3 regions of the Brevibacillus antibioticus genome follow, and region 1 is predicted to be linked to each of the others. Evidence: riboswitches for the same ligand, from Rfam matches in the RefSeq annotation. Region 1 holds a riboswitch; each other region holds the start of a gene.

Region 1 (4,206 bases):
GAAGGATAGAACGTATATTCTCTTATGATGCGAAAAAGGGAAGGAAGCCGGATACGATGCCAGCCAAATTGACGAGAGAGCAAATGGAATATCTTGTTCATCAAGTACAACGCTATTTTAAAGAAGAACGGTCGGAGACACTCGGCAATTTGGAGACGGAAGAGTTGATTGACTTTTTTTCAAAAGAGCTCGGCCTCTTCTATTACAATCAAGGGGTGCAAGACAGCCGGAAGCTGTTGATGGAACGGATGAGTTCCTTAGAAGATGAACTGTATGTATTGGAAAAGCCAATCCACAAGAACAAATAGATGCAAGGCAGATATAGAGCAAAGAGGAGGGAGCAGCCATGAACAGCTCCTTAAAAGATAAACTGGCCGTCCTGCCAGATAAGCCGGGCTGCTACCTGATGAAAAATGCGAGCGGGGAAATCATTTACGTAGGAAAAGCCAAGGTGCTGAAAAACCGCGTCCGCTCTTATTTTACAGGCAGTCATAACGGGAAGACGCAGCTGTTGGTCAGTGAGATCGTGGACTTTGAGTACATTGTGGTATCCTCCGCGATTGAGGCGCTCATTCTCGAGTGCAACCTGATCAAGGAGCACGACCCGCGTTACAATGTCATGCTCCGCGACGACAAGACGTATCCGTACATCAAAATTACGAATGAGGCGCAGCCACGCCTGGAGATTACCCGTAAGGTATTAAAAGATAAAGCTAAGTATTTCGGGCCATATCCGAATGCCGGAGATGCCTCCGAGGTGAAGAAGCTGCTGGATCGACTCTATCCGTTGCGAAAATGCCGCAATATGCCCAAGCAGGTTTGTCTTTACTACCATTTGGGACAATGTCTTGCGCCCTGTGTGTACGAGGTATCGGCAGAGGAAAATCAGCGTTTGGTGGATGAAATCAGCCGGTTCCTCGATGGTGGCCATGAGGAAATGAAGCAAACCCTCACGGAAAAAATGCTGCAAGCTGCAGAAAACATGGAGTTCGAACGCGCCAAGGAATATCGCGATCAGATCAAGAGCATCGAAGCCGTAATGGAGAAGCAGAAGATCACGTTCAACGATACGGTAGACCGCGACATTATCGGGTTTGCTGTGGAAAAAGGCTGGATGTGCATTCAGTTGTTCTATATGCGAAAAGGGAAGATGATCGAGCGTCAGACGACTTCCTTTCCATACTATGGCAGCGAAATCGAAGACTTCATGTCTTATGTGAGCCAGTTCTATTACGACAAGCAAAATGCACTGCCAAAAGAAATTTTGCTCCCGCAAGAGAGTGAACCGGAGCTTTTGAGTGAATGGCTGGGCATCAAAGTCCATGCGCCGAAAAGGGGCAAAAAGCATGAGCTCGTGATGATGGCTTCCGAGAACGCCCGTATAGCTTTGCAGGAGAAGTTCGCGCTGATGTCCAAGGACGATGCTCGTACGGTCCAAGCGGTACACAATCTCGGTCACATTTTAGGAATTCCGGTTCCTCATCGAATTGAAGCGTTTGACAACTCCAACATTCAAGGAACAGAGCCTGTGTCTGCGATGATTGTCTTTACAGACGGCCGCCCTGATAAAAAGGAATACCGCAAATTCAAGATCAAAACCGTCGAAGGGCCAGATGATTACGGCTCCATGCGCGAAGTCGTTCGCCGTCGTTACTCTCGCCTGCTGAAAGAAAACCAGCCGATGCCTGACCTGATTGTGATCGATGGTGGAAAAGGCCAAATCAGTGCGGCTATGGATGTGCTGGAAAACGAGCTGGGTCTCTATATTCCCGTCTGTGGACTCGCGAAGGATGAGAAGCACCGCACCGCTCAGCTCATGTACGGAGATCCGCCAGAGCCTGTGAATCTTAGACGTGATAGCTATGAATTTTATTTGTTGCAACGCATCCAAGATGAAGTCCACCGTTTTGTTATTACATTCCACAGACAATCCCGGACGAAAACGATGCTCTCCTCACAGTTGGATGAGATCCCGGGTATTGGTGAAAAACGACGCAAGCTGTTGTTCTCTCATTTTGGCTCGTTGAAAAAAATGCGCGAGGCGACCGTCGAAGACTTCCGCCAATTAGGGATCGGCGACAAGCTGGCGAAAGAAATCATCGGGCATCTGCGCAAGCTGGACACATGAGTTCAAAAAGGAATTGATCCATTTTTAGACTCATGATATAATCCGATTCAAACAGAATAGTTAGCCTCACTTCCATTATGGAGTGAGGTAGAGGCGCGAAAACCAAGAGTACCACCCTGAGATCGGGTATCTGTGAAGGGGACGGGAAAGGGGAATTCGCCGAAGTGTGGAGGGAAACCCGCTTTTCTCCATGCTGGGTCTGCGTTGAACAAATGCAGGACTGTCATCTGCACTTTTGACCAATTGTCAGATGGAGAGCTATCTCACGGTGTGTCAATGTGAGTTTTGATGGTGATAACTGTCAATCTTCGTTGTCCGCGTGTATTGGGAGGGAGGAACCGGTATGTCGAAACAATAGGCAGCGGCAGGTCTTATTCCTTGTCGGTGCCTTTTTTTGTAAAATAAAAATGCAAGACTTTTCCTTATAGAGAGAATAGTGAAAAACCATACAATACGAGATAAATACCAATATTGGATATGAGAAAAAGGGAGAGAAGCCGCATGGGGTTGATCGTGCAGAAATACGGAGGCACCTCTGTAGGTACCATTGAGCGAATTTTGCGAGTTGCGGATCGAATTATCAGCTACAAAGAGGAAGGACATGATGTGGTAGTCGTTGTTTCTGCAATGGGCAAATCTACTGACGTGTTGGTAGACATGGCCAAGCAGATTAACGCATACCCATCCGAGCGTGAAATGGATATGCTGCTGACTACAGGGGAGCAGGTTTCGATCGCGCTTTTGTCGATGGCTTTGCATACAAAAGGCTACGATGCCATTTCTCTTACGGGCTGGCAAGCTGGAATCACCACGGAGGCGATTCACGGAAGAGCACGGATCAAGCAGATTGAGCCAGAGCGGATTCAATCTGAGCTCGGCCGTGGTCGTGTGGTGATCGTGGCAGGATTCCAAGGGATCAGTGACGAAGGTGAAATCACGACGCTCGGCCGCGGTGGATCGGATACATCTGCGGTTACACTCGCAGCGAGCTTGAACGCTGAGAAATGCGAAATCTTTACGGACGTGTCCGGGGTGTATACAGCTGATCCGCGAATGGTTCCAGCTGCGAGCAAGCTGGATACAATCTCGTATGATGAGATGCTGGAGCTGGCGAACCTTGGTGCAGGGGTTCTTCATCCGAGGTCAGTAGAGGCTGCGAAAAAATACAAGGTAAGGCTGGTCGTCCGCTCCAGCTTTACTGCCGAAGATGGTACGTACGTTGAGGAGGTTGCCAACATGGAAACAGGTAGAGTAGTAAGTGGAGTTGCACACGATGAAGATGTAGCCAAAATCACGGTTGTCGGCATGCCTGCCAGGGTCGGGACGCTCTCCCGTTTGTTCAATACACTGGCGGACAATCAAGTGAACGTCGATATTATTATCCAAAGCTCTTATGATGCTACTGTTACAAATATTTCTTTTACAGTTGCAGCGGATGACCTGAAAAAAGCACTGGATACGCTAGACAGAAACAAAAACGAGCTTGGCTTTGAAAAAATCGATTTCGAGGAAAGCTTGACCAAAGTATCCATTGTTGGCTCTGGAATGATCAACAATCCAGGAGTAGCTGCCGAAATGTTCCGCGTTCTGGCAGAAAAAGAAATTTCTATTAAAATGGTATCAACTTCTGATATCAAAGTTTCTTGCGTCATTCCAGCAGCTTTGACAGAGCAGGCTGTTCGTAGTCTTCATTCGGCCTATGGTCTGGATGTTGAGGAAACCGCAGTCGTGCACGGAGTATAAAAGATGGATGCTCCCTCTCCCTTTATTACAGGTAGAGGGGGCATTTTGTTCATGAAGCCACTTGTACAGAGATACGTATGTCAGAAGAGCTTTCCATTTCGATTTTGCTGAACGCTTCTCTTTCTTTCCACTGCTCAATCATACCAGCAATAATCCCGGCTTCAAAGGAAAGACTGCATCCCAGTCTTTCTATAGACTGATAGCTAAAAATGGAATGGTTGAGTGAATAGACGATAGTTTGCCCGGTCTCCTCTACGACGTCTAGCTGGCCTAATCCGAGCCGTATAAAAGGCATAATTGGACCTGTTGCAGATTGAATGGGGATTTGGCGGCCC
Region 2 (4,206 bases), 2.4 Mb from region 1:
GACATCGTAGGGAAAAAAGCGATACTCGCTGAGCTCTCCCGCTTTGATGATCCACATGCACAAAGAGAGGTAATGGCGCAATTGCAGGGATGGCGTGAAGTCGTGGTAACGTACACAGAAAACTTTGGGTGGAAAAAGTTATTTCAAATGGTGCCCATTGCGGGTATTTTATTCGGGGCGTATTTGAATCGCTCAACCGTACAGGATGTCGCCGAAGCGGGGATGATGCTGTACCGCAAACGGCGCATCCTGGAGCGGCTACGTGAGAGCGATAAGAGCGGAGAGATTACGAAGACCACTCCTCAGCAGTAAGAGCGTAGAGGAGATGGTCCTCCCATACACCGTTAATTTGCAAATAGCGTAACGAAAGCCCTTCCTGGCGAAACCGGCCTTTTTCCAAGACGCGAATGGAAGCTTGGTTGCGGGGCATAACAGCAGCTTGTACCCTGTGTAGCCCAGCTTTCGTGAAAGCAAAGTGGAGAGCGAGACTTACTGCTGATGTCGTATAGCCTTTGCCATTGCACGCCTGATCCATGAAGTACCCAATCGTAGCATTTTGCCATGCGCCGCGTGCGACATTCGATAACGCTACACGTCCGATCATCTTTCCTGATTCTCTAGAGAATACGCCGAAAGCATAGGCAGTACCGCGTTCAAAATCAATCTGCGCTTGTGTAATCTGTTCTTGCTGTCCTGTGAGGGTCAGAAATGAAGCGGGGCGGATTGGTTCAAATGGTTGGAGAAAGTCATGATTACGCAGCCGAAGCTCTAGGAGCTCGGCTGCGTCTTGTTGGTGGAGAGGCCGTAAGAGAATCTCGTCCGTATGTAATGACATGAGATCAATCCTCCTTAAAAAGTTGGATTGATAGTATAGCATGTGCCAAAGTATTTGGGAAACACCGATTATCCGAGCAATTCAGCAAATGATACCCCAAATGCTTTGCAAGTTTCCACTTCTTTTGCAGTAGGAGAAAGCTCGATTTTCAATCCTTCCATTGGTGTTTCCGCGCCACGCTCACTCGCCTTTTTCAGCAAAATATCAACAGCTGCACCGACATGCTCGTAAGCGGAATCGCAAGAGCCAAAAGCAACAACCTTTTTCCCGCTGAGGTCAATACCGTCCATTTCCTCATAAAAATCTAGGCATTCGTCTGGCAGTTCGCCATCGCCCCATGTGTAGGCACCAAGCAAGATTCCGTCGTAAGCTTCGAGTTCTTTTGCGTTCGCATCCATCACTTCTTTTATCTCCAGCTCAGCACCAGTTGAACGAATACCTTCTGCAATTGCTTCAGCAATTTCCTGTGTATTCCCTGTCATGCTCGCGTATACCATCAAAATGCTCATAAAACGTAAAACCTCCAATTAGATAATGAGTATCATTCTCATCAATAAAAATAATGAAAATGATAATCGTTGTCAATAACTTTTTTCTTATTGCCACGTTTCATTGATTTTGGTAGAGTTAAATAAAATTATTATAATGTACTCTAAATAGAGGTGCGCCGAAGAAGAGTAAGCCTTTTCGCAATCTGCCAGGGGGCAGGAGAAGGAAGAAAGGCTAGAGCGCCGAAGCTTATGCTATGCCCCTACGTAGCACAGGCTGGGGTGTGTCATGAAAAATGAACATCCTGTCACAAGGGACCATACATCTTTTTGTGGAGCGCTATTTATGATTTGCTTACGTAGTATCAAAAGCAATGAGATAGCGAATGCACTCATTGCTTTTTTTGATTGACCATGCTGTTATTTTGAGGAGGATGTAACTATGAACATGATGGATGCTAACGAAATTATCGCGTTTATTCAAAAAAGCGAAAAGAAAACACCAGTGAAGGTATATGTAAAAGGGAATCTGGAGGGAATCGACTTCGGTGCGAGCTCCAAAGCCTTCATTACTGGTCCTACTGGTGTTGTTTTTGGTGAGTGGAAAGAGATTGAGCCAGTGCTCGCTGCTAACGCAGACAAAATTGAAGATTATGTAGTAGAAAGCGACCGCCGCAACTCCGCCATTCCTTTGCTGGATACAAAAGGGATTCAAGCGCGTATTGAGCCAGGCGCAATTATCCGTGACCAAGTGACAATCGGTAACAACGCGGTCATCATGATGGGTGCTTCCATTAACATCGGTGCAGTTATCGGTGAAGGTACGATGATCGACATGAATGTTGTAGTAGGTGGACGTGGAACCATCGGGAAAAACTGCCACATCGGCGCGGGATCGGTTATCGCGGGCGTTATCGAGCCGCCATCTGCCCAGCCAGTTGTTGTCGAGGATGATGTTGTCATCGGAGCAAATGCTGTCATTCTGGAAGGTGTACGCGTAGGAAAAGGTGCTGTCGTTGCAGCGGGTGCTGTCGTAATTGACGATGTACCTCCATACGTAGTAGTTGCGGGAACGCCTGCACGTGTGATCAAACAAATCGATGAAAAAACTCGTTCCAAGACAGAGATCAAGCAGGAGCTACGTCAGCTGTAAGGGAGAGAGTGCACATGGACTGGCGTTCGCTCGATGAACAATATATCGTCTCCTCTTACAAAAGACTTCCGATTGCCATAGACAAAGGCGAAGGAAATTACTTGTACGATACGAACGGAAAGAGTTATCTCGACTTGTTTACCGGACTCGCGGTAAATGTTCTGGGGCATTCTCATCCGCGCATTGTACAGGCTCTGCGTGAGCAGGGAGAGCGCTTCTTGCATATTTCCAATGTATTTTTAAACAAGCCGGCTATCCGTTTAGCCGAGCGTTTGGTTGCGAACAGCATCAGCGGTAAGGTATTTTTCACTAACTCTGGTGCTGAGGCCACAGAGTCTGCGATCAAGCTGATTCACAAATGGACGAAAAACGAGGGAACAGGTCGTGAAGGCATCGTTGTTTTACGCAACAGCTTTCACGGACGAACACTTGGAGCAGTGCGTCTGACGAGGCAGGCTCACGTCTATCAAGACTTTCCTCAGCCGGCTTTTCCTGTTTATGAACTGGATGCGGAAGACACGGCAGGATTGCGAGCAATTTGCCAGGAAGCAAGACCCGCTGCGGTCGTCATGGAGCCAGTCTTGGGTTCCGGCGGTGTCGTGCCGCTAACGGGAGCGTTCTTGCAAGAGGTAGCTGCGATCTGTGAACGAGAAGGCATGTTATTCATCATGGACGAGATACAGACAGGAATGGGCAGGACAGGAAAGCTGTTTGCTTATGAGCATGCAGGCGTAACGCCAGACCTTATCCTTTTCGCCAAAGGCATAGGGGGAGGGCTTCCCCTTGGCGGTGTCATCGCTGGTCCAAAGCTGATGAACCAGTTCAAACCGGGGGATCACGGAACGACATTTGCACCATCGCCACTGTCTGCAGCCCTGGGGAATGTCGTGTTGGATGAATTGCTTGATCCAGCCTTCATCGCTCACGTAGAAGAAGTGATTGCGTACCTGTGGTCAGGCTTGGAAGCGTTGCGAACGCGTCTTCCAGATCAACTGCAATCCCTTCGCGGAAAAGGCTTGATGGTTGGAATTCCGCTCTCTTCCACCCCGGAAGAGGTAAGCCACTTGCAGCAAGCATTGCTTGACGAAGGAATTCTCGTTGACGTGACGCAGAAAACGATTGTTCGTCTGCTTCCGCCACTAACGTTGACAAAAGCCGATGTGGACCGTTTCCTTACCGTGTTTGAGGAGCAATTAACAACTAGAACAGGTACGAAAAAGGAGGCGTAGACCATGACGACTTCCTTGTTTACACAAATTCGCCGAGACCTGCACCAAATACCGGAGCCCGGCTTTGCTGAAGTGAAGACGCAACAATACTTGCTCGATTATTTGAAAAAGCTGCCTCAGGAGCGAATCGAGATCAAAACGTGGCGGACAGGCATATTGGTCAAGCTGGCAGGAACAAAGCCAAAACGATTAATTGCCTGGCGGACGGATATGGATGGCCTGCCGATCGTAGAGGAAACGTCCTATCCGTTTCGCTCGCTTCATGAAGGGTATATGCATGCATGCGGGCATGACATGCATATGGCGATCGCCCTTGGCCTCCTAACGCATTTTACGGAGCATCCGATAGCAGATGATTTGCTCTTCCTCTTCCAGCCAGCAGAAGAAGGTCCTGGCGGTGCTTGGCCGATGTTGGAAAGTGAAGAGTTTGCAGGGTGGCGACCGGACTGCATTTTTGCCCTGCATATCGCGCCAGAATACCCAGTTGGGCATATTGCGACG
Region 3 (4,206 bases), 550 kb from region 1:
TCGTGCTCGGGCAATCGGGGCAATCCTAGACGAGTTCCTGTCACCATTTTCGGTGCAGGTTGGTTAGTTGTTAACTGGGGTGTTAGATAGCGGTTATTCGATTGGATGTGCATGTTCTACTCTCCTCACATGGATTCATGTTCAGTCGTGATGGAAGGAGATCATGATTACCTTTTATCAGATGACTTGGATGAGGTGTGAGAACGGAAAGGAAACAGATCTCAAATGGCTTCTTGTCTATACTATCGGCTCTTTCGGAGTAATTTTTAATACATTAGCTAGCATGAAAAAGGACTCCCGTTCAGATAACGGAAGTCCGTATTTTTTCTTCGATTATTTCGTGTGTTCATCCATGTTGAAGTCAACTTGTTCAAGAGGGACGAGCTTGGTTTTTTGCGTGATTTTATAAGCGAGCCAAATGATTAAGAAGAGTGGCAGGCCAATGTAAGAGACCAGGACGCCATTCCAGTCGATCGTTCCACCCATGAATGCCGAGTAGTTTTGCCCCAAAATAACGATACAGCAAATGATGAAGGCAAAAATCGGTCCAAACGGGAACCACTTTGCCCGATAAGGCAATTCGCTTAAGTCACGCCCCTGAGCGATAAACGCTTTACGGAAACGGTAGTGGCTAATGGCAATTCCCAGCCAAGCGATGAAGCCTGACATACCAGACGCATTCAAAAGCCAGACATACACTTCGCCTTCCCCAAACAGGGAGGACAGAAAAGCAAGAGCACCGATGAGCGCAGTCAAGATCAAGGCATTGATCGGTACGCCATTACTTGTTACTTTTGCGAACCATTTTGGTGCGTTTCCTTCTTTCGCCAAGTTCCACAGCATGCGTGTAGAGGCGTACATGCCAGAGTTACCAGCAGACAATACAGACGTGAGAATAACGGCGTTCATGACGGATGCTGCAAAAGCAAATCCGGCATTTTCAAAAACAATCGTAAACGGACTGATCGCAATATCCGTAATGTCGCCACTGATCAGATTTGGGTTATCATATGGAACGAGCAACCCGATGATCAAAATAGCGAGGATATAGAAGATCAGGATACGCCAAAAAATTTGACGGATGGCCTTCGGAATGTTCCGGGCAGGGTCTTCGCTCTCCCCAGCCGCGACACCAACTAGCTCTGTCCCTTGGAAAGAGAATCCGGCAATCATAAAGACACCGAGCAGGGCCATGAAGCCGCCATTGAATGGCGCGTCGCCTTTGGTGAAGTTTTGGAGGCCGACTGCTTGGCCGCCCATAATGCCAAAAATCATCAACACACCGATAATAATAAAGACGATAACCGTTACTACTTTAATCAAGGCGAACCAATATTCAGATTCCCCATAGGCTTTCACGGACAGGAGATTCAAGGCAAACAGCAATCCAAGGAACAAAGCGCTCCACAATATCGCTGGGGTATCCGGAAACCAAAATTTCATAATGAGTGCGGAAGCCGACAGCTCGACGGCAATGGTAATCGCCCAGTTGTACCAGTAGTTCCAGCCGAGAGCAAAGCCGAGAGATGGATCGACGAACCGTGTGGCATAAGTTGAAAACGAACCTGAAACAGGCATGAAGGCCGCCATTTCCCCCAAGCTGGTCATTAAAAAGTAAACCATGATACTAATGGCGAGATAGGCGACTAAAGCTCCACCAGGTCCGGCGGAATGAATCGAGCCTCCGCTCGCGAGAAACAATCCCGTCCCAATCGAGCCGCCGATGGCAATCATCGTCAGGTGTCGGGCTTTTAAACCACGTTGCAATTGATTTTGTGACATAAGCTGCTTACACGACCTTTCTTGATTTTTGAGAAGGAAGGTCGGAAACGAAAAAACCGCCATAGCCAAAAAATGGCATAGGGCGGTATCATCCAATCCCCACCAAGCCTTCACTGAAGATAGCTCACCACGCTTGCTTGGCATGCAAACGTGACAGTTCTGCCCCTTTCGAGTACAGCCCCAACCCAATCGCACAGAGACGCGATATGAGTTTCGGCGGATTTTCCTTACCTGGAGTCATTGATTTTCTCTGAATCTCGTACAGGATGATATAAAAGCCGCGACCTCTATCCTCACCGTGAAAGATGAGGATAACATGTATGAAATTTTGTGATTCATCAACTATAAAGGATTGTTAATGATTAATCAATGTGAAATTTTGTTATTCAAATGAGCGTCTGGCAGGCCAAGAGCCTTGCAGCTTGCGAATTTGGACGATTTGTCCCGTATGAAACGCATCATGCAGGACCAGACTCATTACGGTTTGGTAAATGGGCGTATAAGTAGCCATCTGGTTTAAATCCTCATCCGTCAGCAAGGAAAGCTTTTCATGAATGTGGCGATGGACGCTTCCCATACGAGCGAGAGTAGCTTGCCAAGCGTCTTCGTCATCCGGACCGCCGGACGGGATGAAGGTATCATCGTTCGTCTCAGCGGAGCCAGGAAATTCGGTGCCCAATAGACGATGCAACAGGCGTTCTTTGTAATAAAGAAGGTGGCTGACGTTTTCCCAGATCGTGTTGGCTGCTTCTCCCACAGGGCGCCAGCTGGCCTCGGCTGCTGATACTCCGGAAAGCGCTTCTTTTAAAGGTGGATACCAGTCTTCCTTGTTATAGGTACATTCCCAACCGTGCAAAAGCAAATCCTTCCGATTCATACGCTTCCTCCTCGTCTGTGAAACAGATTGATGAAACGCTATAATAGCAGTAAGAAATGAAGATGTAACCAGTTAATCAAGTTACAGTAGTTACAAATATAGATTACCATATTCTGTATAGTCATACAAGAGAGAAAAATGAAGGGTTTCGTCAGGAGAGATGATTACATGGGCTGGCTTTGTATCGATTTTTTAAATAGTGATTGGCGGGATTGGCGTGGTTCTGGTCGTGCGGAAAATCGCTTGGAGAACCAGGAATGGCTGTCATCCTTTTTGCAAACATACAAGCTAACCGCTCCGCTACCGATGAATGTGGACTGTGCCGCTTCCCTTTTGCAGTTGCGCGAACGTTTGAGACGTATGCTAGAAGCCGTTGTCCGTGGAGACCGCTTCCAAGAGGAGGACCTCGCGGAATTGAACAGGGCTTTGGCTCTCACCCCTTTTCATCTGCAGGTGTTGTATGTAGATGAGGAGGGCGGCTACAGGCAAAAGCAATCCAGCCAAGCAGAGGGCTGGCCCCTCGTCATGGCACAAATTGCGGCTTCTTTCGCAGAGCTGCTTGCCCCGCAGCATCTGGAACGAATCAAAATATGTGACAACGAGGACTGCCGCTGGGTGTTTTATGATGAAAGTCGCAACCGGGTGCGCCGCTGGTGTGATGACAAAATGTGCGGAAACTTGATGAAGGTACGCCGTTTTCGTGAGCGCCAGAAGGAAAAAGGCTGATGGAGCCAATACCAACGACCGTCGGGATTTTGTCTCTGACGGTTTTTTTCTAGGTTTGAGACATAATATATAGAACTCTACATGGGAACGGAAACGAGGTGGGTAGGATGAGTCAAGCACGCAAAAAATGGTTTCAGGCATTCGTGTTGGTGACACTTGGAGCGATTTGTCTGGCGATATGGTATTTGCAGCCTTATCAGCCCGATCAGGCAGCGTTAACGGCCATGCAAGGGGGTGAAGGGATAACCGTCATGGATACGAATGACTGGATTATTTTCCAAGGTGGGGAATCACGCGAACCGGGGCTCATCTTATATCCAGGAGCACTGGTCAAACCGGAGAGCTATGCACCGATTGCCCGTGCTTTGGCTGGCTACGGCTACCATGTTTTTCTCGCACGAATGCCGCTGAATTTGGCTGTAAGTGATATGACGCGGGCCACACAAGTATTGAAGGCGTACCCGAATAAAACGTTTGTCATCGGAGGACATTCGCTTGGTGGAACCATGGCAGCTGAATTTGCAGCTAACCACCCGGACCGAATCAGTGGAGTATTTTTGTTGGGAGCGTATCCGAACAGTCAGGGGAACTTGAAGAAGGTGAATGTGCCTGTGCTGTCTTTGCTCGGGTCTCGCGACGGTGTGATCCATATGGAAAGGTTTGAGGAGAGCAAGCAATATTTGCCGGAGCGTACCGTGTACATGTCCATAGAAGGGGGAAACCACTCCCAGTTCGGAAGCTATGGAGCGCAGGAGGGCGACAAGCCCGCTGCCATTACTCCACAGGAGCAGTGGCAGCAAACGGTGGCAGCAATCAAGGAT

The links. A riboswitch is a leader RNA that binds a small molecule or an ion and turns the genes downstream of it on or off. The one in region 1 is predicted to bind lysine.
Region 2: linked by a shared signal. The riboswitch ahead of dapD (2,3,4,5-tetrahydropyridine-2,6-dicarboxylate N-acetyltransferase) and the one ahead of E8L90_RS14520 (aspartate kinase) in region 1 are both predicted to bind lysine.
Region 3: linked by a shared signal. The riboswitch ahead of E8L90_RS17250 (amino acid permease) and the one ahead of E8L90_RS14520 (aspartate kinase) in region 1 are both predicted to bind lysine.

What each region holds. Positions count from the first base shown of each region.
Region 1 is NZ_SZNK01000001.1:3,118,835-3,123,040, reverse strand. It holds gene E8L90_RS14530 (DUF2164 domain-containing protein) at 57-308, shown strand; gene uvrC (excinuclease ABC subunit UvrC) at 347-2,128, shown strand; lysine riboswitch at 2,209-2,397, shown strand; gene E8L90_RS14520 (aspartate kinase) at 2,630-3,871, shown strand; gene E8L90_RS14515 (YslB family protein) at 3,921-4,206, opposite strand, start outside.
Region 2 is NZ_SZNK01000001.1:759,833-764,038, forward strand. It holds gene E8L90_RS03770 (EcsC family protein) at 1-312, shown strand, start outside; gene E8L90_RS03775 (GNAT family N-acetyltransferase) at 287-835, opposite strand; gene E8L90_RS03780 (flavodoxin) at 904-1,344, opposite strand; lysine riboswitch at 1,485-1,674, shown strand; gene dapD (2,3,4,5-tetrahydropyridine-2,6-dicarboxylate N-acetyltransferase) at 1,766-2,476, shown strand; gene E8L90_RS03790 (aspartate aminotransferase family protein) at 2,491-3,705, shown strand; gene E8L90_RS03795 (N-acetyldiaminopimelate deacetylase) at 3,709-4,206, shown strand, end outside.
Region 3 is NZ_SZNK01000001.1:3,672,182-3,676,387, reverse strand. It holds gene E8L90_RS17255 (hypothetical protein) at 1-113, opposite strand, end outside; gene E8L90_RS17250 (amino acid permease) at 334-1,782, opposite strand; lysine riboswitch at 1,895-2,080, opposite strand; gene E8L90_RS17245 (DinB family protein) at 2,165-2,659, opposite strand; gene E8L90_RS17240 (CGNR zinc finger domain-containing protein) at 2,828-3,385, shown strand; gene E8L90_RS17235 (alpha/beta fold hydrolase) at 3,493-4,206, shown strand, end outside.